Regions from separate parts of the Bacillus sp. JJ1521 genome, predicted to be linked through region 1. Evidence: riboswitches for the same ligand, from Rfam matches in the RefSeq annotation. Region 1 holds a riboswitch; each other region holds the start of a gene.
What was found. Region 1 has a riboswitch for S-adenosylmethionine ahead of mtnW (2,3-diketo-5-methylthiopentyl-1-phosphate enolase). Riboswitches for the same ligand answer to the same signal wherever they lie in the genome.
Positions count from the first base shown of each region.

Region 1 (5,696 bases):
TGAACTTGGTAGATTTAAAATAATTCGGCGGAGGTATTTTTCACCATTATCAAGTGTAAGCATGCCGTCAATATTAATATCACGAATGAGGGATACAAGTTCCTTGATTGCCCCTTTATGCTCAATAGTGGCAATTGTTAACGTATATCCACCTGTTTTCATACCAAAAGAATCCTCAAGTACATCCATTACATTAGCATGTGTGATGATCCCTTGAAACTCTTTATCAGCATCTAACACCGCAATAAACGGCAAGCGTCGAATCGTTAAAAATGTCTTAAAAAATGAATCCTCCTCGTAAACGAATGCATCCTTGCTTTCAACAAGTGTTGATATTTTCGCATTTGCTTCTCCATCTTTTTCATATAAATACTCTAAAATATCAACCTTATAAATTAACCCTTCAAATCCTGTGCCATCTTTTGATAATACTGGCACTGAGCGAAAGCCTGTTTCATTTAAAAATTGAAGGGCCTGTTGAACGGTAAATTTATCATCACAATATTTTACATCCGATTTTTGAACAAAATTATAGCGAATTTTCATTTTCCCCACTCCTCAATCATATAGAATAATTCTTTATCACCTTTATTATATGCGACGAAAAGTATGTATTCCAATGAACAAAAATGTAACATATTTACCGTTACATGTAAAGAATATTCTCAATATTTTGATATAAAAAGGACTTTATGGAAAATCTCCACAAAGTCCCTTCATCCCAATTTAGTTTTGAGCAAATTCTGGATCTTTGAATGGATGTGCCACCCAACCAGCTGGGTCAATAAATAAACGTACGGCAACCACTTCACGGTCATCCATAAGCGTGAAGAAGTGTGGAGTTTCAACAGGTACAGAAATAACATCACCTGCTTCAAGCTCTACATCAAAGTAGCCATTGTCGCCACTTCCTTTAATAATAAAAATACCATGTCCAGCTACGATTGCACGTACTTCATCTTCTGTGTGAACATGTACTTGTTCAAATTTCTTTAAAAGTTCATCCAGATTTGGAGTTGCATCGGATAATGCAATAACATCCCATTTTTGATAACCATTACGTGCCCCAAGAGATTTGATTTCTTCTTCATAAATAGATAGGATTTGCTCTTTTTGTTCATCATTGATTTTGCAGTTTCCTCTTAATTCTGCAGGTAGTTTGCTAGTGTCCCAGTGCTCATAAAGGACACCTTGTTCTTGTAGGAATTCTGCTACCTTTTCTTGACCTTCTAATCTTTCACCTGTATTACGGAATTTAATATTTGCCATTTTCTCCACCTCGTATTTTTTATGTTAAGCCCTTATTAGCAAAGGATTTAATGCTAATAATTTCAAATGATAGCTAAAAAGGAATTCATATGCCTCTAGATGTTTTTTGGCATCAAAAGCATTTTTAGCCCAGACTGTGATGCCGTGATTTCGAATAAGGACTGCACCAAAGTCACCGTTCACATGCTTACTAAAGTTTCGAGCAAGTGTCGGGATATCAGCGTCATTTTTAATGATTGGAATTCGTATTTCCGCATCTTCTTCCCATAATCCGAGCGCTTTAATAATTTCCTGACCTTTGAAAACTACCTCGCCCTTATCGGCATATAATTCAGAAATGACATTGTTATCAACGGTATGAACATGGAAGCTGCAGCCTCCATTTGTTTTGTTATAGATTTCAACATGTAAAAGTGTTTCTGCTGAGGGCTTTAAATGGGTTGGAGTAACAGGTAATCCCGCCCCATCTACTAATAAAAAGTCCTCATCGGTTCTTTTTTTCTTATCCTTGCCACTGGCAGTTACAAGGAAGGTGGTCGGATTATCGGATACCTTGATTGCTAGATTTCCACTTGTCCCCATGAACCAATCGCGACTTGCGAGTTCATCCTTTATATCCGCAAGCTCTGTCCATTGCTTGACCTTAAGCATTAGCCAAAACCTCCTTTTTCAATATCTTAATGACATCAAAGAAGGAATGAAAGGATGAATGTTCAATTCCCAATTCTTCGCATTTTTCAATTAAGAAATCCCTTGCAATTACCTTATCCGCAAGCTTTGCTGCCTGAAGGTCGGTAATCGAGTCGCCAATCACGATTTTATAAACATCTTGATTTGAAAGCTTACGTATCAAGGTTGGCTTACAGCAGCCACACTCATTTGTGCACTCAGCATCACACGTATATGGCCATAAAATATCAATTCTTTCATTCGAAAAATCCGATTTATTGCAGTAAATTTGCTCTTTTGCAATGAGACCTTCAAGCAATGGCTCAACAAAAAAATCAATTCCTCCACTTACGACGTAAAGCGGAATTCCTTGTTCCTTCGTAAAAGCTACAAACTCTTTGAATCCATCTCGAATTTCAGCGTGGTTAAGGATGTAATCGGTAATCTCTCCCCTCCAACCTGAAGGTAAAAGAGAAAACATTTTACTTACACCCTTTTGGATCGGAATTTCCTGTGAGAGCACTTGATCCTTGATCTTCTCCCATTCTGGTGGGGCAAATTTTTTCATAATGGCTATAATGTTGTCTGTATTTGTGATTGTTCCATCAAAATCACAGAAGATAAATGGTTTGTTCATCGCTATACCTCTTTGTATCCCCATAATTCAATTGCTGTTTTAAGCTCTGGGCTATTTTGTGCAAATTCGACAAGTGTCTTCCCTTTAAGGACTGCTTCGACCGCCGCATTAAAGGCTTTTCCTCCACCAATGGCACCGTCCGGATGTCCGTGAACGCCACCACCTGCATTAATTACACTATCTTTTCCAAAATCATTAATGAGCAGTGGCACTAAGCCTGGATGAATCCCAGCGGATGGAACCGGAAACGAAGCTTTAAATGATTCATCTGGTTTTGTTAATTCAGCTGCTATCGCCAGGGTTTGCTCTCTTTCAAGTGCAACACTACCATATGGTGATGGGAACAAGACAAGGTCTGCTCCTGCATATCTCAGTAGTTTTCCAAGCAGCAATTGGTTTGAAAACCCGTAAAATTCGGACGGTGTCAGCGTTCCACTTACAGCTGGATGAGCCATAATCGGGACTGAAATTTCCGGATCTTCTGCTAAGCTTTGAAGAACATCAAGCCCATATGCAAATACGTTAAACAATAATAAGTCAGCTCCAAGCTCTACTGCCTTCCTTGCTTTTTCCTTTAATTCAAATGTTCGACCGGTTAAATTCACAGCATAAAGGGCGCGATGTCCGGTTTCAGTATAAACGTCCTCAAGCACTTTTTTGCCTTCTATAATTCGAGTTTCATAAGGTGTTAAAGGATTTTCAAAAAGGATTTCATCATCCTTGATGATATTGACACCACCAAGTGCCTGTTCACGAAGCTGCTCTTTTAGATACTCAATATCTCTTCCGATTACTCCTTTAAAAATGCTCATCACTAGCGGTCTATCAAACACTCCTAGTTTTTCACGGATTCCACTCATCCCAAATTTTGGTCCTGGAAATGAAGCTTTCAATTCATTTGAAAACTCTAAATCTAGTAATTTTACCTCTCCATCAAGGGAAAGCTTCCCGAAGGTAGTCGTTAAAATGGCTGGTAGATCAGCACTAAAATTTGCGCTTGGGTAAGAAATTTTGATAATTCCTTTTTTTACTTGCTTCCCTAGATATTGACTTGCTCGTTGGTTCTCATCAACTTGCTCAACACTTACTACTCTTCCCTTATGATTTTTTAGTTGTTCCTGCTCAAGTTTTGGTAAATTCGTCCAAGAGCCGATCGTTAAGCCAAGGGCGATACCTTCAGCCTTTTTCTCGAAGTTGTCACTCGTGTCATGTACCAAATATGTAGCAATCACTTCACTCATGTTTAAACCCTCATTTCTAAAAATAAAAAACCCCTTCATTTAAGAAGAGGTTAGCAAACTAACATCTTCTTATCTCTCAGCTTAACGCTGCAAGAATTAGCACCGTGCTTACGAATGTAAGTCGGTTGCCGGGCTTCACTGGGCTAGTCCCTCCGCCTGCTCTTAATAAGAAAATAGATTTTATTTGATGTTGAGCCTCATTTTAAAACTCGCTCAACCATTATTTATATATGAAGCTGAATTTAATTAGGATTATGACAGGATTTTTTTTTCTTGTCAAACGTTTTTTAACTTTTGAACAAGTTTAACTTTTTAATCCGGTTTGCGGCTTCAATCAATCTTTCTTCGTCGGTTAAAAGACCAACTCGGACATAGCGGTCACCATATTCGCCGAAGCCGATTCCTGGTGCAACTGCAACATGAGCTTTTTCTAGTAAAAGATCTGCGAAGCTCACAGATGTATATCCTTCAGGTACTGGTAGCCAAGCAAAAAAGGAGCCTGCAGGCGCTTTTACGTCCCAACCAATGTCTTTAAGTGCACTGATGAATGCGTTACGTCTTGATTCGTACTTGTCCACTAGTCCTTTCACACATTCCTGCGACTCCGTTAGCGCTGCCGCTGCTGCCGCTTGAATAGGACTGAACAAACTAACATACATATGGTCTTGAATTAGATTTAGGGCTTCAATTACGCTCGGGTTTCCAACCGCAAAACCAACTCTCCAGCCCGCCATGTTATATGTCTTTGATTGTGTGTAGATCTCAATCCCGATATCCTTAGCACCATCCATTTCTAAGAAACTAATTGGTTTTTTCCCTTCAAATCCAATCGCACCATATGCAAAATCATGGACGACACAAATCTCATGCTCTTTTGCAAAAGTGATTGTTTCTTCAAAAAATTCTTTTGTCGCCACCGCTCCGGTTGGATTATTGGGATAATTCAAAAACATAACTTTTGCTTTTTCAAGCTTCTCCGAATCAATTTCTGAGTAATCAGGTAAAAAAGCATTTTGCTCTTTTAAGGGCATATATGCCATTTCTGCGCGAGCAAGTTCAACACCTGACCAATAATCCGGGTAACCAGGATCTGGTACCAATGCTATATCCCCTGGATTTAAGAGGCATTGTGGAATTTCAACTAATCCAGCCTTCCCGCCAAATAGAATTGCGACCTCCGTTTCCGGATCCAGTTCAACACCGTATTCACGTTGATAAAATTCTGCTGCTGCTTTCTTCATGAAAGAATGTCCGCGAAACGGAGAATATTTATGAAATTTCGGCTGATCTGGATTTCCCTGCCCTAAATTTATGACATCGTTTCCCTCGGCAACGACTTTGTTCACCTTTGCAACAAGTGAAGCGAAGAACTGTTTCGGTAAATTTTGTAGGATTTCAGATTGTTCGAAATTTTTCATGTGTACACCTTCTTCAAAATACTTGAAATACTAGTCTATAATCATATATTGTTACTTGTAAAGTATCATTTCACAGGAGGACTCCAAATGAATCTAAAAATTGCATGTATTCAGTATGATATTCAATTCGGAAAACCGCAAGAAAATTTTAACCTAATTTCTAAAGAGATTGATAAAACAATGGCTCAAGATGAACCCGATATCATTATCCTACCAGAGCTTTGGTCAACTGGATATGACTTAACAAGATTAGATGAAATTGCCGATGATAACGGGGATGAAACGAAAGCATTTATAAAAAACGTAGCAAAACAATATTCAGTTAATATAGTAGCCGGCTCTATTGCCAAAAAGACCGAACAAGGTGTGACAAACACGATGTTTATCTTTAATCGTGAAGGAGAAATGGTCAGTGAATACAGTAAGCTTCATCTATTCCAGCTCATGGATGAGCATTTGTAT
Region 1 covers NZ_JBALOX010000105.1:3,707-9,402, reverse strand. Annotated here, with positions in the region: gene cbpA (cyclic di-AMP binding protein CbpA) at 1-546, opposite strand, end outside; gene V7147_RS15220 (1,2-dihydroxy-3-keto-5-methylthiopentene dioxygenase) at 727-1,269, opposite strand; gene V7147_RS15215 (methylthioribulose 1-phosphate dehydratase) at 1,294-1,920, opposite strand; gene V7147_RS15210 (2-hydroxy-3-keto-5-methylthiopentenyl-1-phosphate phosphatase) at 1,913-2,575, opposite strand; gene mtnW (2,3-diketo-5-methylthiopentyl-1-phosphate enolase) at 2,578-3,816, opposite strand; SAM riboswitch class I at 3,883-3,988, opposite strand; gene V7147_RS15200 (pyridoxal phosphate-dependent aminotransferase) at 4,104-5,234, opposite strand; gene V7147_RS15195 (carbon-nitrogen family hydrolase) at 5,322-5,696, shown strand, end outside.

Region 2 (5,696 bases), on a different contig from region 1:
AGACGGATTATACAATGGTGCTCGGAGACAAGGATAAGATTTCCCAAGTCTTTAATAATTTGATTAGCAATGCAATCAAATATTCCCCTGATGGTGGAAATATTTTTGTGACTGTGTATGAAGAAGAAACTTACTTAAAAGTCGAAATAAAAGATGAGGGGCTTGGAATACCAGAGGATGCCCTAGATCAATTATTTACGAAATTCTTCCGAGTCGACAATACCGATCGCCGTAAAATTGGCGGAACTGGACTAGGCCTTGCGATTGTAAAAGAAATTGTAAAAGGACATAATGGTGAAGTCTCCGTCCAATCTGTTTATAAAGAAGGTAGTGCATTTACAGTAAGCTTTCCTCTCGTTCTTGGAAAATCTGAGCATTCTCCATCAAAAGAAACGGTCCAAAATCAACAAGGGAAAGTAAACGTTATTATTGTTGAGGATGATGGTAGTCTTGCACACCTTTTACAAACGGAGTTAGAAGAAAGTAATTTTCATGTAAAAGTATTTAATGATGGAGAATCTGCATTAAAGGATATTAAGACGGAGCGACCTGACGCAGTCGTACTTGATATCATGCTTGAAGAAGGAGGAATGAACGGCTGGGATGTCATCAAACAAATGAAAGAAATCGATGAATTAAAAGATATCCCAATCTTTATCTCTTCGGCGCTAGACGAAAAGGAAAAAGGGTTAGAACTTGGGGCGAATGAGTATTTAATCAAGCCATATCAACCAACACTCTTATCCAAGCTGATTCTTCAAACATTGTTGAAAAAAGATTGGAGCGGGCAGATCCTGATTCCAAGTAATAATAAGGAGTAATTTTTAGAAAGGGGCAAATGGACTTTGCCCCTCTTTCCCATGATCACATATGGTTGACGTTATTTGATTGAATATTGCCCATTCTTTTTGCGGATTTTAGAAAAAATGAAACTAAATCATGTTTGATTCGTAAATTAAATATAAGAGAAATGTAATGCTGATAATGTATATCATAACTGTGTTCACCCATTTTTTTTATTATCTTATTTCTGGTAAGGAGGTGCTGGAGGTTGGAAAAGCATGTAGATGCTATAAAAGCGATTATAAGTAAACTGAGAAGTACCATCAGTAAAGAAAGTTCAAAAAAGCTGGATTTGAATAAATGTGAACGAGTAGTTAATAAGTTGGATTCTTTTTCGGTAACCTGTGAAGAATGTCAGCAGCATTTGCTTAAATTAAAAAATCATTTCGTTCAACTAGAATCTAACGCAAAAGAGATTGATATGGATATTAAACAACATAAAAAAGTGATCCATGACATTGTCTCTCATCTTGAAAAGAAGCATAAATTGGTGCAAGAAGGAATGTACCTATCATTATTCTTGTCGATAGGAATTAGTATGGGCGTTGTGTTTGGATTAACCATATTTGATAATATTGGCTTAGGACTACCAATTGGAATGAGTATGGGCATTGCAATTGGTGTAGGTTTAGATGCAGATGCGAAGAAAAAAGGGAAAACAATATAGTTTTTTGGACACAGCAATCGCTGTCCCTATTCCATCCGCTCTAAAATCGGAGTCGCCAATAATTAGCAACAATGAGCATTTTTACGATATAAACTCCAATAATAACTTTATATATTTGTATAACACTTTCGCCAAAAACCGATACTACAAGAGGCATTAAAAGGACAATAACTCTCAAGATTATTGCAGTCACTCCAGTTCTTTTTGCATATTTATCTTTTTCACCATAAAAGGTAGTTTCACTAAAACCGATAATTAAGGATAACTTCTTTTTTACACGGATTAGATAACCTAAATAAATGATAAATACTCCTGCAACTATAATAGCTATCGAGCTAAAAGTACCCAAAAAAGCACCTCCATTTCATATTTAAAATACGATTTAAGAAGGTAATAGTTTCAAACTAATAAATTGCAATAAACTTATCATGAATACTTCAATGGAATAAAAAGGGAAGGGGACAAATCCTCACTTTCAATGACAATCGCTGTTAATCCAGTATCCGTTTTCGTTTCATGCCATTCATCTTTTTCCCAAAAAACGGCATCCCCAGGCTCTACCTTACAGTATTCATCATTTTCGCCGCGGACAAACCCTTCACCTTTTACAATTAATAAAAATTGCGGGACCACAGCTTGATGAAAACCCACGATCCCATTCTTATCTAAATGCATACACCCGATCTGAGTTGTCATATTTGTACGTATAATACGGTTCATAATAAAGTCCGAATTAAATTGTGAAATTCGTTTACCTCGATCTTTGTTAAATGTATAAATCTCCATGCTATACCTCCTAAGTTTGGGATATTTTTATTACTTCTCCATTACCTCGTAAAACACCTGCTATTTGAGTTCAAAAATGGGGGTGTCTGAACTTTTTGTGATTTAGAATGTGGATTATAATTGAGTAATCAATGATATTTTTAAGCGGAGATTTTCCGATTAAGTAAAGAAAAATTGCCGATTTACACGTTTTTTGAATCAATAGTCGGAATCTTTCCGGCTGTTTAATCTATTTTCAGTTCTATTTGATACATAAGAGAAATTTCTGCTCCTATATTATCTAACTCGCTTTAATATCCAATCAATCTGTAAAACTTACAGGTGGTTTCTTGAAAAAATTTAAAAATGTGAACCCAATAATTGGGGGATACTCAATATTTATCCATTGAACTAGTTCGCTCAGGTTTGGTCTACTGTCCCTCTTGTTTTATTTCCATTGCTATGTTTAACTAGTATCTAGTAACTTAATAATCTAACAATTCGACTAGGGGAGCATGCAAATGCTGAGAGATAGAAATATCGACCCTTTGAACCTGATCTAGGTAACACTAGCGTAGGGAAGTGGGGTTGGTATTTTTCGTGTAAACGATTAAATTTGCCGAACCCATTTCTAGACACTAGTGATGGGTTTTTATTTTGTATCCTCCCTGAAGTCAACTAGTTGAAAGGGGAAATGAAAGTGAGCAGTTTATTTACAGATCGAATATGGAATCGAGTAGAGCCGATTTGGAATTCGTATTTGGAGCATCCTTTTGTGAAAGGGATTGGCGAAGGTTGGTTAGATAAGGATAAATTCAAGCATTATATGAAGCAGGATTATGTGTACCTAATTGAGTACTCCCGTCTATTTGCGTTAGGGAGTGCAAAAGCACCTGACTTAAAAACGATGTCCATTTTTGCAAACCTTTTGCATGGCACATTGGAAGTGGAAATGGATCTTCACCGCCAATATGCTGCAAAATTTGGTATAACTCCTGAGGAGCTTGAGGCAACCGAGCCCGCTTCAACTACGACTTCATACACAAGTTACATGCTGAACGTAGCTCAACTTGGTGGTGTTGAAAATATTGTTGCAGCTGTCCTTGCCTGTGCATGGAGCTATAATTTCATTGGGAAAGAGCTAGTCAAATGGCCAGGAGCAATAGATCATGAATTTTATGGCGAGTGGGTAAAAATGTATGCATCTGATGAATTTACTGAGTTAGCAGATGATTGTAAGAATCTCATCAATGAAATGGCAAGTGAAAAACCAGAACGTGATCTAGCAGTACTTGAAGAAATCGTTGTTAAAACTAGCATGTACGAATACATGTTTTGGGATATGGCGGAAAACAAAGAGGAATGGCCTATTAATCTTTGAATAAGTGGGTCAAGGGGGACAGGTACATTGTCCCGTTTTCAAAATAATCCAACACTTATGTTGACAAACTATTGCCAATTCATGTAAGGTATTAATAAATATACCAAATTTAATACGATTTTCTCTTATCAAGAGTCGGGGAAGGAACCTGGTCCGTTGATCCCGCAGCAACCGTTACTATGAATGTAACAAGGTGCTAATTCCAGCAAGCGTATGCTTGAAAGATGAGTGTGGACGTACATAGTGCCTCTTCCTCATTGGAAGGGGCTTTTTAAATTCTTATTTGAATTTGGAAATTCGTCTATTATTTGGTGAAAAAATAGGAAATGGGGAGATTTAATATGACTAGTTTGTACAAAAAAGAATACTTTGGTAGACTGCCTGAATTGAATAAGTATGCGTCGGAGGCATTTCAATCTTTCATCAAGTTTGATAGCCAAGCATTAGCTGCAGGTAGACTTTCCGTGAAACAGAAGGAACTGATTGCCGTAGCAGTAGCTCATATCACGGGTTGTCCATATTGCATTGATTTACATGTAGGAAATGCAAAAAAGAATGACTCTACGAAAGAAGAAGTCACTGAGGCTATTTTTGTAGCGACAGCATTGAAAGCAGGTTCCTCTTTAGCTCATGGAGTGAATGCACTTAATGCTTATGATGGAAAAGGTGATAATGAGCTATATAAAGCAGCTTATTTTGCAAGACTGAAAGAATTTGCTGAATTAAATGGAGAGGCATTTAAAGCATTTATTGATTTTGACACGAAGTCTCTCAAAGCGCAAAACATAACAGAAAAAGATAAAGAGTTGATTGCGGTTGCTTGTGCACACACAACAGGTTGCCCGTACTGCATTGACCTTCATACGAAAAATGCGAAAAAAGCAGGTGCTGATTTAGAAGAAATCTCAGAAGCTATTTTCGTTGCAGTTGCCTTAAAAGCAGGATCTGCGTTGGCTCACAGCGTGAATGCGCTTAATGCTTATGATGAGAAGTAATTAAAATAAAACCTATTGACAAAAAAACGAAATAACTTTATACTAAAAACAACTATTTTGTATTACAAGGTAGTTGTTTTTTTATCCGCTATCTTGTTTAACCAACTACCTGTGGATAATCTTATTTTTTTAGTTCACTATCTTGTATAACATACTAGAGGAGGCAGTATGATGAAATGTCGATAAGAAGCCAATTGTTAAAAGGAATTTTAGACGGATGTGTTTTGGCTGTCATTGAAAAGGAACCTGTCTATGGCTATGAGCTTTCACAAAAACTGCTGAATATTGGTTTGGCTGATGTGAGCGAAGGAACCATTTACCCCATATTATTACGTCTCCAAAAGAATGGACTCATTCGGGGAGAAATGAGACCCTCTGAATCAGGACCAAATCGGAAATATTATTTTTTGACAGACACGGGGCAGGAGGCATTAGAGAGTATTACCGAGGAATGGGAACAAATTTCAAAACCAGTGAACGAATTATTGAAAGGAAGGTAAAGATATGCTATCAGCAAAAAGTGAGGCATTTATAGACAATCTCAAAATTTACTTAATGATGTCAGGAAAAAAAGATCAAGATGTAAAGGAGTTAATAGAAGAGTTAAAAGATCATCTCATCGAAGTCGAGAAAAGCGGGCGCAGCATAAATGATATTATTGATCAAACACCAGAACAATATATGGCTTCATTAAAACAGGAAATGAAGACAGATTATAAACAACTTGTAAAATTTCTACCATTCTATATTCTTGGGGTCATTGCCTATTTCCTTATAGGACCCGCAATAAGAGGAGAGTTCGAACTAAACATTATCCAAGTCATAGGGATGCCCATTTTAGCTGTAATGGGGCTTGGGATTTACGTTTACTTTTTACAGAATGCTGGTAGGAAGCAATATTCAAAGAAGAAGTTTTTTTTAGGGGCGATGATTGCAAGTGCAATTGTAACAACTTTAGCGATTCTCATATTGGTTGCAAGTACAATAATAATTAATCCGTTTTTTACAGGGGGTAAGACAACAGATGTAATTGTAATTGTGATAT
Region 2 covers NZ_JBALOX010000123.1:16,961-22,656, forward strand. Annotated here, with positions in the region: gene V7147_RS16670 (ATP-binding protein) at 1-821, shown strand, start outside; gene V7147_RS16675 (hypothetical protein) at 1,052-1,510, shown strand; gene V7147_RS16680 (DUF3784 domain-containing protein) at 1,551-1,859, opposite strand; gene V7147_RS16685 (cupin domain-containing protein) at 1,937-2,296, opposite strand; TPP riboswitch at 2,773-2,873, shown strand; gene tenA (thiaminase II) at 2,970-3,656, shown strand; SAM riboswitch class I at 3,779-3,887, shown strand; gene V7147_RS16695 (carboxymuconolactone decarboxylase family protein) at 3,998-4,651, shown strand; gene V7147_RS16700 (PadR family transcriptional regulator) at 4,828-5,151, shown strand; gene V7147_RS16705 (HAAS domain-containing protein) at 5,156-5,696, shown strand, end outside.
Region 2: linked by a shared signal. The riboswitch ahead of V7147_RS16695 (carboxymuconolactone decarboxylase family protein) and the one ahead of mtnW (2,3-diketo-5-methylthiopentyl-1-phosphate enolase) in region 1 are both predicted to bind S-adenosylmethionine.

Region 3 (5,696 bases), on a different contig from region 1:
AATGCTTAGGAACCCCCTTTTGCAAACATGTATTAATTAAAATGTTTGTAACACCACCAGGTAACCATGCAATTCCATAGATCACAATCATCAACCACGTCCACGGACTAAAAACCGAAAGTGCCCACATGAAGCCACTTATCAAAAAAGCAAGGGAATAAACTTTTCCCAATCCAAATCTTTCAACTTTCAAATAAGGCGCTAATAATGCACCGGATAAACTTCCAGCTGCTTGAGCCATTAGCAATAGGCCATAGATTTCAGGTCCTCCGCTATGTTCACTAAATTCAGGTAATACAACAAAGGTCGCTCCTCCAACTAAGTTGATTGCGATTACGCCTATTAGAATGCGCAACAAGGGTTTACTAAGTAAAATATCGATTCCTATTTTTAAATCATCTTTGTAAATTTTTAATGATGCAAAAATAGAGACTCGTCCCCTCTTCTCATGATTCTCTGTCATATCCTTAGAGATTCTAAGAAATGAAAACAAGATTGCACCTACCATAAACAAAACGGAATCCAATAGATAAATAGAAATAGCTCCAATCATAACGATTAAAATACCTGCAACCGCATTACAACCAATTTCAATCCCTTGATAGGCTAAGGTAAAATAGGAATTTGCTTTTGTTAAGTCTTTTTCTTTTACGAACTTTGGTAATGAGGCCATTTGAGCTGGGTATACGAACATATTTAAGGTTGTAACTAATGGGGTGATAATAAGAACTAGTGTAATACTTAAGAAGTTGAAGTAATGAGCGGTAGGAATGATTAATAGTAATATGCCCTGAAAGATTTGCGAGTACAGTAAAAGAGATCGAATTGGAATTCGGTCGATTAATGGTCCAGAAAAAAATTGAACGCACCTTGGAAGAATTGTAAGAAAACCCGCTAAACCAGTATAAAAGGTTGATCCTCCTAAATCATAAACAAGCCACATTGCTGCTACCGTATAAAAACTATCGCCAATATTCGTAATAACTCTTCCAATAAACATAAAAAGAAAGTTTCTTTGCATGAATATTCTCATCGTTGATCCCCTTCTGCTTATTTATTTTCCCCAGACGGTTTAGTGGAAACAATCTTTACCCCTATGCTAAATTCTTTACTGTCCATCCCTTCATGATTAACAGATGTCTTTTCGACCCATTTTTCAAGAAAAATTTTAAATTCATTGGTGAGTTCCGTTTGTTGTTCTTCTGTAAGTTTTAAGCGAAGACTTAGAGTAGTCGCATTACTTGACTGAAAATCGTCTCGTAAAGCTGGGTCAATCGTTTCTTTACTATCTGAATTAAACCATTTTGCTTTTGACTTGTAGTATTTCTCCATAACGCCACCAAATTGCTTTTCCTCCACAAGGTCAATTAACCCACCTTCATACAATTTTCTTATATGATAATGGACATTTCCTGGAGAGTGTCCAAGCAAATCAGCTACTTGCTTAGATGTTTTTGGTTCCTCCGTTAATACTCGAATAATTTGAACGCGAAGGGCATTGCCTAATAATTTTGATTGTTCCACTGATACTTCTAAAGGTTCATTCACCGTTTTTACTCCTTTCCGTATAGAACTAATTATTTAGATTGTCATTCTAAAAAAATAGATTGTTAATCTGTAGTTTTAGATTACCATAATATTCCACAATTACAAGTGTTATTTCTTGAGAAACAGAGAAATTATGTAATATGGGTGCTTTTATAGACATTAAGAATAATCAACAATTTCTTAGGAAAAATATGAGCAGGTAATTATCATTAAATGGAGGTAAGTAAAATGCTGAGGGATTCAAAAGTAGATGCAAAAGGTCATATAAAAAGTAGTCAGAAAAATTCTAATAAGCAGGTAAAAAACACTGCAGGATCACCCGAAAAAGAGAAAAATGAAAAATAAGTTTTGAAGAGCTTCTTGGGACAATGCATCTGTCCGCCTGTCATCGAAAAAACTGCTGAAAAGGATCCTAAGTTCTCTTTTCAACAGTTTTCTTTTTCATTCATGCCATTGACAATATCCTCTAATGTTACATTTGCAAGGATTTTCTCCATTGCAAATTGGGCTTGGGCAAAAAGAGGTTCAATAGCGTTTTGAATATTTCTTCCGACAGTACATTCGGGATTTGGGTTGTCGTGGACGCTAAATAGCTCGCCTTCTCGTACCACATCAACTGCCTTATAAATATCTAACATTGTAATTTCTGAAGGTCTTTTTGTTAATTTTGCACCAGCTACACCTGGGTGCACCTCAATTAAATTTGCTTTTTTAAGCATACCCATAATCTTTCGAATCACTACCGGGTTCGTATTTACACTGGATGCTAAAAAACCAGAAGAACATTCACCCTCTTTAGTTATGTTAATGAGGGAAAGTATATGAATTCCAACAGAAAATCGACTACTGATGGACATCGTTCGTCACCCTACTTTCGATCCTATCACAAATATATTTTTATTATAACTTAAAAATCAATGTGTTGACACAAAGAATACATGTAACTATAATGATTACATGTAATCAATTAAATTACAAGTTGAACTATATAGGAGGACTATAGAATGAAAATTGGAATAATTGGCGCAAGTGGTAAAGCTGGAAGTTTTATTTTAAAAGAGGCTGTAGAAAGAGGTCATGATGTAACCGCAATCGTAAGGGACGCCTCTAAATTACAAAATGAACAAGTTTCTGTAGTAGAGAAAAATATTTTAGAATTAAATTCAACAGATGTTGAAAACTTCGATGTCGTGGTTAATGCTTTTGGTGCGCCACTTGGAGAAGAACAACCACATGTTGATGCGGGTCATGCGTTAATTGAAGCTGCTAAAGGCACAAATACAAGAGTCATTGTTGTTGGTGGTGCAGGAAGCCTTTATGTTGATGAAGCAAAAAGTGTTCAAGTTATTGACACTCCTGATTTCCCTGACATCTTCAAACCAACAGCAAAAGGTCAAGCACGAAACCTGCAAGAATTACAAGAAACAGCTAATATCAGTTGGACCTTTATGAGTCCATCAGCTATATTCGATCCAGAAGGCACAAGAACTGGTGCTTACCAAGCAGGTAAAGACAACTTGCTTATAAATTCAAAAGGCGAAAGCTATATCAGTTACGCTGATTTCGCCATTGCCTTAGTAGATGAAATCGAAAACCCAAAACACATAAACGAAAGATTCACAGTAGTCGGGGAAGCTAACTAAAATTTGGTCAGAGGGGCAGGTTCAAAGTCCTAGCTAGTGACAATGAACCTGCCTCCTTTTTTAATATTAAAAAATAGAGGTAAATAAAAAATGCATTTTAAAAAGAATTTTGTATGGTTATCTACTATTCTATTAATTATAATAGCGATCGCACTTATTGGATTTAAACCTTGGGAAGCAAAAAATGAGAAGCAATTAAATTATACTGGTGAGATGGAGCCTAGACTTGGCTATGTTGAATTACAGGTTTCTGATTTGGAGCAATCATTAAGCTTTTATCAAGAGATTATTGGTTTAAGATTGTTAGAAAAGAACGGTAGTAGTGCTAAATTAACGGCTGATGGAACAACCCCTATTCTAACATTAATTGAAGAAAGTTCTTTTGTGGAACGGCCATTTGGAACAACAGGATTATTTCATTTTGCAATATTAGTACCAAACAGAGAAGAATTGGCTTTAGTGTTAAATCACTTAATTGATTCCGAATACCCGCTTCAAGGCGTTTCCGACCATCAGTATAGCGAGGCTATTTACCTTGCTGATCCCGATTTTAACGGAATCGAAATTTATGTCGATCGAGATCCGGACCTTTGGATTGAAGACGATGCTGGCGGATATGTTGGTGGAACTTATGAGCTTGATGTTAAAGGTTTACTTTCTGAAATGAACGGTAAAGATTGGTCTGGCTTGTCCAATGACACGAGATTAGGACATATGCACTTACAAGTATCAAACATTGAGAAATCCGAGGAATTCTATGTGGATGCCTTAGGTTTTAATGTTGTCTCCAAGGATGCACAAAAGTTATTCGTCTCGAAGGATGATTACCACCATCACATCGGAATGAATACTTGGGCGGGTGAAGGACTGCCTAAGCCCCCTGAAAATGCTCTTGGTCTGCGATTTTATACTACACATTTTACAAGTGAAGAATACAATCAAGCAAAATTACAACTAAAGAATTTAGGATTTTCATATACCGAAGAAAATGATGTCATTACAACTGAGGACCCCTCCGGAAATCAAATAAAGATTATTTTGTGGGAGTAAGAGACAAGTTCATCGACTCAATAGGGAAATGGAACCCGTCCCTCTACCCTTTTATAAATTTCTTTGAACAAAGTTTAATTTCAAGTAGACATATCGGAATAATAAGGTTAAACTAAATGTAAATATAAAAACTTATCAAGAGAGGTGGAGGGACTGGCCCTGTGAAACCTCAGCAGCAGATTCGTTGAATACTGTGCTAAATCCAGCAAGCTTATATGCTTGAAAGATAAGCGAGGTCGTCATTTAAATCATAAAAAACCTCTTCTTATCTTGTAATGGTGTTCATTGGATTGCCAATTTCGAAAGGAGAGGTTTTATTATGGGTTTATTAAGAGATGATGTTGAAAATAGAAGAAATGAGCTTATTCGAAAGCTAATTGCAATAAATCATTTTAAAAAAGACGGGAAACAACTTTTTGAGCTATCCCTATCTGAATTGGAACATGAATATTTTAAAATCCAATCTAAAAGTCACCCACATACCGGTTTCGGATCCATTAGATGGAAAAACTTTTAAATCAATTATGCTAGTCCTAATTATATGGTTAATTCTTGGTACTGGGTAAAGTAACCAAAATATGATAATATTAAGTTCCTTGGCAGGGGCAAAAAAAAGGGAGTTGGTGTTTTTTACACTAGCCCCCTTTTGTTATTAATAAAAATTTGCTCATTTTATCCAATGATTTGGTCTTTTTAAGTAGTGTGGTATTCTTGTATGAACGTTTCCTTTAGTTGAATTTAGTTGAGATTGTGTTAGAAAAATAGCCTCTGTTAAGTTCGCGTTACTAAGGTCAGCATCTCTGAGGTCAGCACCAATAAAATCTGCTGTTCTTAAATCTGCATGACTTAAATTGGCTGCAATCATTAATGTTCCTCGAAAACTAGCCCCTTGTAAATCTGCCCCTTTTAGATTTTCCCCTACGTAATCTTGACCTTTCTTTATCCTTTTACTTCCTTTAGTAAAATCCTTCCGATACATTTCGCTCGCTTTTAGTAATAAACTATTAACCTTACCCCTATGTGCAATTATGTCTAATTTTAATATATCTTCAGGCTTTTTCTGTGTTAATTTTAACGTTTCTTTATACATGTCCTGCAAACTTATATGAAATGATTGTGTCTCCTGCAGGCTAAGTGCTTGATTGAGATACCAAAGCATTTCATGAAGTTGTTGAACAACCGGAAATACCTCAAACATTTCGTTGGCACGCTCTGAATTATTTCTCCAATCAACGCCATTATAGATCGACTGTGATACATGTTGTCCTGCGCCAAAGCACTCATAGGATACACATCCACGAAAACCTTTATCCCTTAATTGATTATGTATCTTACAACGAAAATCTGAACATAAGTTTCGACACGGCTCTCCACCGTCTTTATTAATTGGAAAATCTGCTGATTTGGCATAAGGTAAGGCTACACAACATAACCCGAAACAATTTTTACAATCTG
Region 3 covers NZ_JBALOX010000241.1:254-5,949, reverse strand. Annotated here, with positions in the region: gene V7147_RS23500 (MFS transporter) at 1-1,033, opposite strand, end outside; gene V7147_RS23495 (winged helix-turn-helix domain-containing protein) at 1,051-1,548, opposite strand; gene V7147_RS23490 (Rrf2 family transcriptional regulator) at 1,974-2,405, opposite strand; gene V7147_RS23485 (NAD(P)-dependent oxidoreductase) at 2,553-3,191, shown strand; gene V7147_RS23480 (VOC family protein) at 3,282-4,241, shown strand; SAM riboswitch class I at 4,371-4,474, shown strand; gene V7147_RS23475 (Fur-regulated basic protein FbpA) at 4,561-4,758, shown strand; gene V7147_RS23470 (pentapeptide repeat-containing protein) at 4,909-5,696, opposite strand, start outside.
Region 3: linked by a shared signal. The riboswitch ahead of V7147_RS23475 (Fur-regulated basic protein FbpA) and the one ahead of mtnW (2,3-diketo-5-methylthiopentyl-1-phosphate enolase) in region 1 are both predicted to bind S-adenosylmethionine.

Region 4 (5,696 bases), on a different contig from region 1:
TGCTCTTTGTCGGATATCCTGAACAGAAGATTTAATTTTCTCTGCTGACCCTCCAACAAATACACATTCGGCATGTTTGGCTGCAAACTCCTTACCACGTTCAGACGTACCTGCTTGATAAAGAACTGGGGTACGTTGCAGGGAAGGCTCACTTAAGTGTGGTCCTTCAACAGAAAAATATTCACCCTTATGATTTATCTCATGTACTTTTGATGGATCTACCAGGATTTCTTTAGTAGTATCCGCAATGACCGCATTGTCTTCCCAGCTTCCTTCCCATAGCTTATAAGAGACTTCCAAAAACTCATCAGCCAAATCATAACGTGCATCATGCTTAAGCATTTCTGGTAAACCAAAGTTCTTTGCTGCATTAGGAAGATAGGAAGTGACGATATTCCACGCGACTCTTCCCTTTGTAAGATGATCTAGGGTTGAAAACCTTCTAGAATGGCCAAAAGGATGCTCATAAGTAGTACTTACCGTCACTGCAAAAGAAAGATGTTCAGTTACACTTGCCATCGCTGGAACAACAAAAGCCGGATCATTCAACGGCACTTGAACTCCGTCTCGAATGGACGGATCTTTACTTTGCTGATAAACATCATAAATACCTAGCACATCTGCAAAAAATACGGCATCAAACTTCCCTCGTTCCAATAATTTTGCTAAGTCTATCCAATAGTCTAAATCCTTGTATCGAAGATGTCTCTCACTATTTGGGTGCTTCCAAAGTCCATGTGAATTATGCATAGCGCTCGTCATGTCAAATGCATTTAATCGGATTTGTTTTGCCATTTGTCCACTTCCTTTTAGTAGATTCATAAATCTATAAATATCCAATTCCACTCAATTATTGGCTTTTCTTAATGCTTTCTTCTAACTTCTTTAATGTCTTTTGAAGATCTTCCGCAGGGATATCAACGACAATACTTCCTCCGTTCGTTTCCTTTATGACAGCCTCTTTAACGTCAGCTTCCTGGTATAGCTTTGCGATCGTTTTGTATGTTTCATTGTCCTTATCCTCTTCGCGTACAGCAAAGACATTAACATATGGTCGTGCTTGTTCACTTTCTGGATCGTCATATAATAGTGAATCTTTAAAATTCAACCCTGCTTGACCTGCAATCCCATTATTTATTAGAGATGCGGCAACATCCTTTAGTGCCTGTGCAGTTTGTTGAGAAACGACTGGGACGATTTCTAGTTTTTTCGGGTTCTTCGCAATATCATCTAGAGTTCCGTATATACCAACTCCATCTTTTAGCTCAATTAGTCCCGCAGCTTCTAATAAAAGTAAGCCTCTTCCAAGGTTTGCAGGGTCGTTTGAAATTGTTATTTGTGAACCCTCTGGTATGTCTGATATATTCTTGTATTTTTCAGAATAAATCCCTGTTGGGTTAATAGTCGTCGAAGCAATCGGAACAATAGTAAAACCATTCTCTACATTGGCTGGACCTAGAAATGCAATATGTTGGAAAGAATTCATGTCAATCTCTCCATTTGCTAAAGCATTATTAGGTTGAATGTAATCCGAAAACTCAACTAACTCAATTGTGATCCCTTTTTCATTTGCTTTTTCTTCTATAAGCTTCCAATAAGGTCCATCAGCACCTGTTACACCGATCTTTACTACCTCATTGGATTTTCCGGATGTAACATTGCACGCTGCAAGTATTGAAATAAAAACCACCATAGATACGAATAAAAGTAATCGCTTTTTCATTTACAAAACTCTCCCTTTTTTTAAATGTTATCTTCGTAAAAAGAATCTAGATAAAAAGTTCCCAGAAAACTGTGCGATTTGAACGAGTATTATTAAAACAATAACTGTGACAATCATTACCGATGTATCAAATCTCTGGTACCCATATGTCATGGCAAGGTCACCTAATCCACCACCTCCAACTGTTCCAGCCATTGCTGAGAAATCAACAAGCCCCACAGTAACAAAGGTGAGACCGAGAATAAGTGGACCTAATGTTTCAGGTATAAGTACGCCAAAAATTATTCTTATCGGGCTTGCACCCATAGCCTGTGCAGCTTCAATAATTCCCGGTTCAATCGAAACAAGATTACTCTCTACTATCCTAGCAACCGCAAAGCATGCAGCTATCGTCATAGGGAAAATAGCCGCTGCCGTTCCAATCGTAGTGCCCATTACTGCCCGAGTTAAGGGACTAAGTGCAACAAGCAAAATAATAAAAGGGATTGGACGAACAATATTCACTAATAAGTTAAGTACGAGAAATATATATTTATTTTCCAATATGTTCCCCTTACGTGTGACAAAAAAGAGCACTCCCATCGCTATACCAATAATGCTTGAGAAAATTAACGTAAAGATTACCATCAAAATCGTTTCTCCAGTTGCTTCCACAATACGGGGCCAAAATGTACTCCAATCAACTCTCATGGTTTATCACCTCCCTTACTTCAACAATTTGCTCAAGTTCAGTGATTACTTGCTGAATGAGAGGATCAGAGCCTTGAAATTCAACAATTAAACTACCAAATAATTGATCCTGTAACTCATTAATACTGCCGTATATAATATTGAAATCAATCCCATGCTTTCTCGTTACTCTTGACAGGATTGGCTGACTTGAAGCCCCACCTGTAAAAATCACTCGATACAAGTTTCCTGAATGGTTATTACGTAATTTCCCTAAGAGTTTGCTAGAAAGCTTATCGTTTAACACAGAACTGATAAAATTTTTCGTCGTCTTGGATTGTGGGTTTGAAAATATATCATAGACATTGCCTTCTTCAATCACCGACCCATTTTCCATCACAGCCACTCGATGACAAATACTTCGGATAACGTGCATTTCATGAGTAATCAGCAAAATGGTAATATTATACTCCTCATTAACCTTACGTAATAATTGAAGGATTTCTCCTGTTGTTTCAGGATCCAACGCAGAAGTTGCTTCATCACAAATCAAAATGTCTGGTGAAGTAGCAAGCGCTCTTGCAATGCCGACTCTTTGCTTTTGTCCGCCCGAGAGTTGCTCCGGATATTGCTCTGACTTATCTTGCAAACCTACAAACTGAAGTAATTCTTTAACACGGTTATCAATTTGTTCTTTTGGCAACTTCGCAAGTTTTAATGGATAAGCGATATTTCCATATACAGTACGCGAGTTGAAAAGATTAAAAGATTGAAAGATCATACCGATTTTCCTTCTCAGCTTCCGTAGCTCAACTTGAGAGAGACTAGATATTTCTGATTCGTTAACCAGCACTCTCCCTGAAGTTGGGCGTTCAAGTAAATTAACAAGTCGGAGCAATGTACTTTTCCCAGCCCCACTAAATCCAACCACCCCAAAGATTTCTCCTTTTGAAATAGTTAAAGAAACATCTTTTAACGCTTGAACCTCCTTCCCTTGCAAACCAAATACTTTATTTACTTCCTCAAACTTAATCAACTTAAAATCCTCCTTTCAGAAATAAACAAAAAAGGCACCTTTATCCAACATCATGTAAAGATGCATTGGATAAAGATACCTTTAGTTGTCTAATCGGCATACTTTTTTATTTTATATAGAAATATTTTTGAGAATCGGTTTTAGTTAGTAAACATCTCTTTTTATATCGAAAAAAAATAAAACCCCCTTCACTACAGAAGAGGGTTTAAATGTAACATTTAATCGTCTCTTCCTATCTTTCAAGCTCTATGCTTGCTGGATTTGGCACAGTACCTAATAGTCTGTTGCCGAGGCTTCAAAGGGCCAGTCCCTCCACCTCTCTGGATAAGAATTCACTAATAATTTAATTGTAATTAATAATTTACATGGAATGTCTTTGACTGTCAATAAGATTTTTATAAATTCTTTTTATTGTTTATTTAGGATACAAGTATATTTTGATACGAATAAGCATTGTAGTGGTCCCTTTTTCAGCCGAATCCTTATAAAAAATGACCTTTTTTAAAGATAAGGAAGAACCTTCGTTCCGAAGTCAGCATAATTATCAATGTGAAAATCGGCCTCAATATCTGGATTTTCAAAGGCAACGGTTTTGATTCCTAATTCTCTGGCTGGAATTAAATCCAGTTCGCGATCGCCAATCACTAGATCAATCGGATGATCCTTAATTACATGTTGATATGAAGCAGCATGTGGTTTTCGGGAAAAGCCCTCCTCCTCGACCGAAACAACCACCTTAAAGTAATGTAATAACTTAAATTTTTCCAGAAGGTAAAGTGTAGACTCCTTGTCGCGATGCGTGACAATAAAATTATCATCTGCAATTTGCAAAACCTCTTCTAAATGTTCAAACGGATGGCTATCAAAGGAATACTGATTGTATAATTTGATGTATTCCTCGCGCTGACTTTCTTCAATTTCATAATGCTGAAACGCCACTTTCGAGTTGACCTTGAGCCACTTTAGTACTTCCTTCGGATCCAGTTCCCTGCCGCTTAGATGAATAAAACCCTTGACCAGTGCTGGATAGGTGTTAAACAATGTTCCGTCAAAATCCCATAGAATATTAATGTGAATCCCTCTCTCTTTTACATAATTCATTCTATTATAAAGAAAGATACTTATAAAAAGAAAGCTAATAGATTTTTTATAAACCTCTCAATTTTCGACAAAAATATTGGTAATTCGACAAAAGCGGTTGACCTTTAATTAATAAACCTATAGAATTTTTACATATTTTAAAAAAATGAGGGTTCAGTATGAAAGATGTATTATTCAGGAAAAAAGATCTCAGGGAATTACTCGGAAAAAAGGGCGGTATCCAGCTTCAGCAAACGTTAGGGGCTTTTGACCTAATGCTGTTAGGAGTAGGTGCTATTGTCGGAACAGGTATATTCATCCTTCCTGGGACTGTCGCTGCGGGACACGCTGGACCAGGTATCATTTTTTCCTTTATTATAGCTGCCATTGTCTGTGCATTCGCCGCTATGTGTTATTCAGAATTTTCTTCATCCATACCGGTTACGGGTAGTGCATATACGTATGTGTACATTGTATTTGGAGAATTGGTCGCTTGGTTAGTTGGATGGGCTTTACTGTTAGAATATGGCTTAGCAGTTGCGGCGGTTGCAACTGGTTGGTCAGCTTATTTAAGTGCTTTGTTAGAGGGTTTTAATATAACCATTCCAAAGGCGATCTCTGGTTCCTTTAATCCAGTAGATGGAACTTATGTAAATGTACCAGCGATCGCCATTATTTTGGTAACAGCCTTTTTATTAACGCGTGGAATTAGAGAATCTACGAAGGTTAATATGATCATGGTATTTATCAAAGTAGGGGTTATTCTTTTATTTATAGGAGTAGGCATTTTTTATGTTGAGCCTGCTAATTGGCAACCAGTTATGCCCTTTGGAATGAATGGCGTTATTAGTGGGGCAGCCCTAGTTTTCTTTGCTTATCTTGGATTTGACGCTGTTTCGTCAGCTGCCGAAGAGGTAAAGAACCCACAACGTAATATGCCCATAGGTATTATTGGATCATTATTGATTTGTACAATTCTTTATGTAACTGTTTCGCTTGTTTTAACTGGGATGGTTTCATACACAGACCTAAATGTAAGTGATCCTGTTAGCTTCGTAATGCAGATGGTTCATCAAGATTGGGTGGCTGGCGTTATCTCACTTGGTGCAGTTGTCGGAATGATGACCGTTATACTTGTTATGTCATATGGGGGAACTAGACTTCTTTATGCGTTTGGCCGAGATGGAT
Region 4 covers NZ_JBALOX010000115.1:6,907-12,602, reverse strand. Annotated here, with positions in the region: gene V7147_RS15930 (LLM class flavin-dependent oxidoreductase) at 1-795, opposite strand, end outside; gene V7147_RS15925 (MetQ/NlpA family ABC transporter substrate-binding protein) at 851-1,723, opposite strand; gene V7147_RS15920 (methionine ABC transporter permease) at 1,751-2,413, opposite strand; gene V7147_RS15915 (methionine ABC transporter ATP-binding protein) at 2,403-3,428, opposite strand; SAM riboswitch class I at 3,658-3,759, opposite strand; gene V7147_RS15910 (HAD-IA family hydrolase) at 3,930-4,529, opposite strand; gene V7147_RS15905 (APC family permease) at 4,688-5,696, shown strand, end outside.
Region 4: linked by a shared signal. The riboswitch ahead of V7147_RS15915 (methionine ABC transporter ATP-binding protein) and the one ahead of mtnW (2,3-diketo-5-methylthiopentyl-1-phosphate enolase) in region 1 are both predicted to bind S-adenosylmethionine.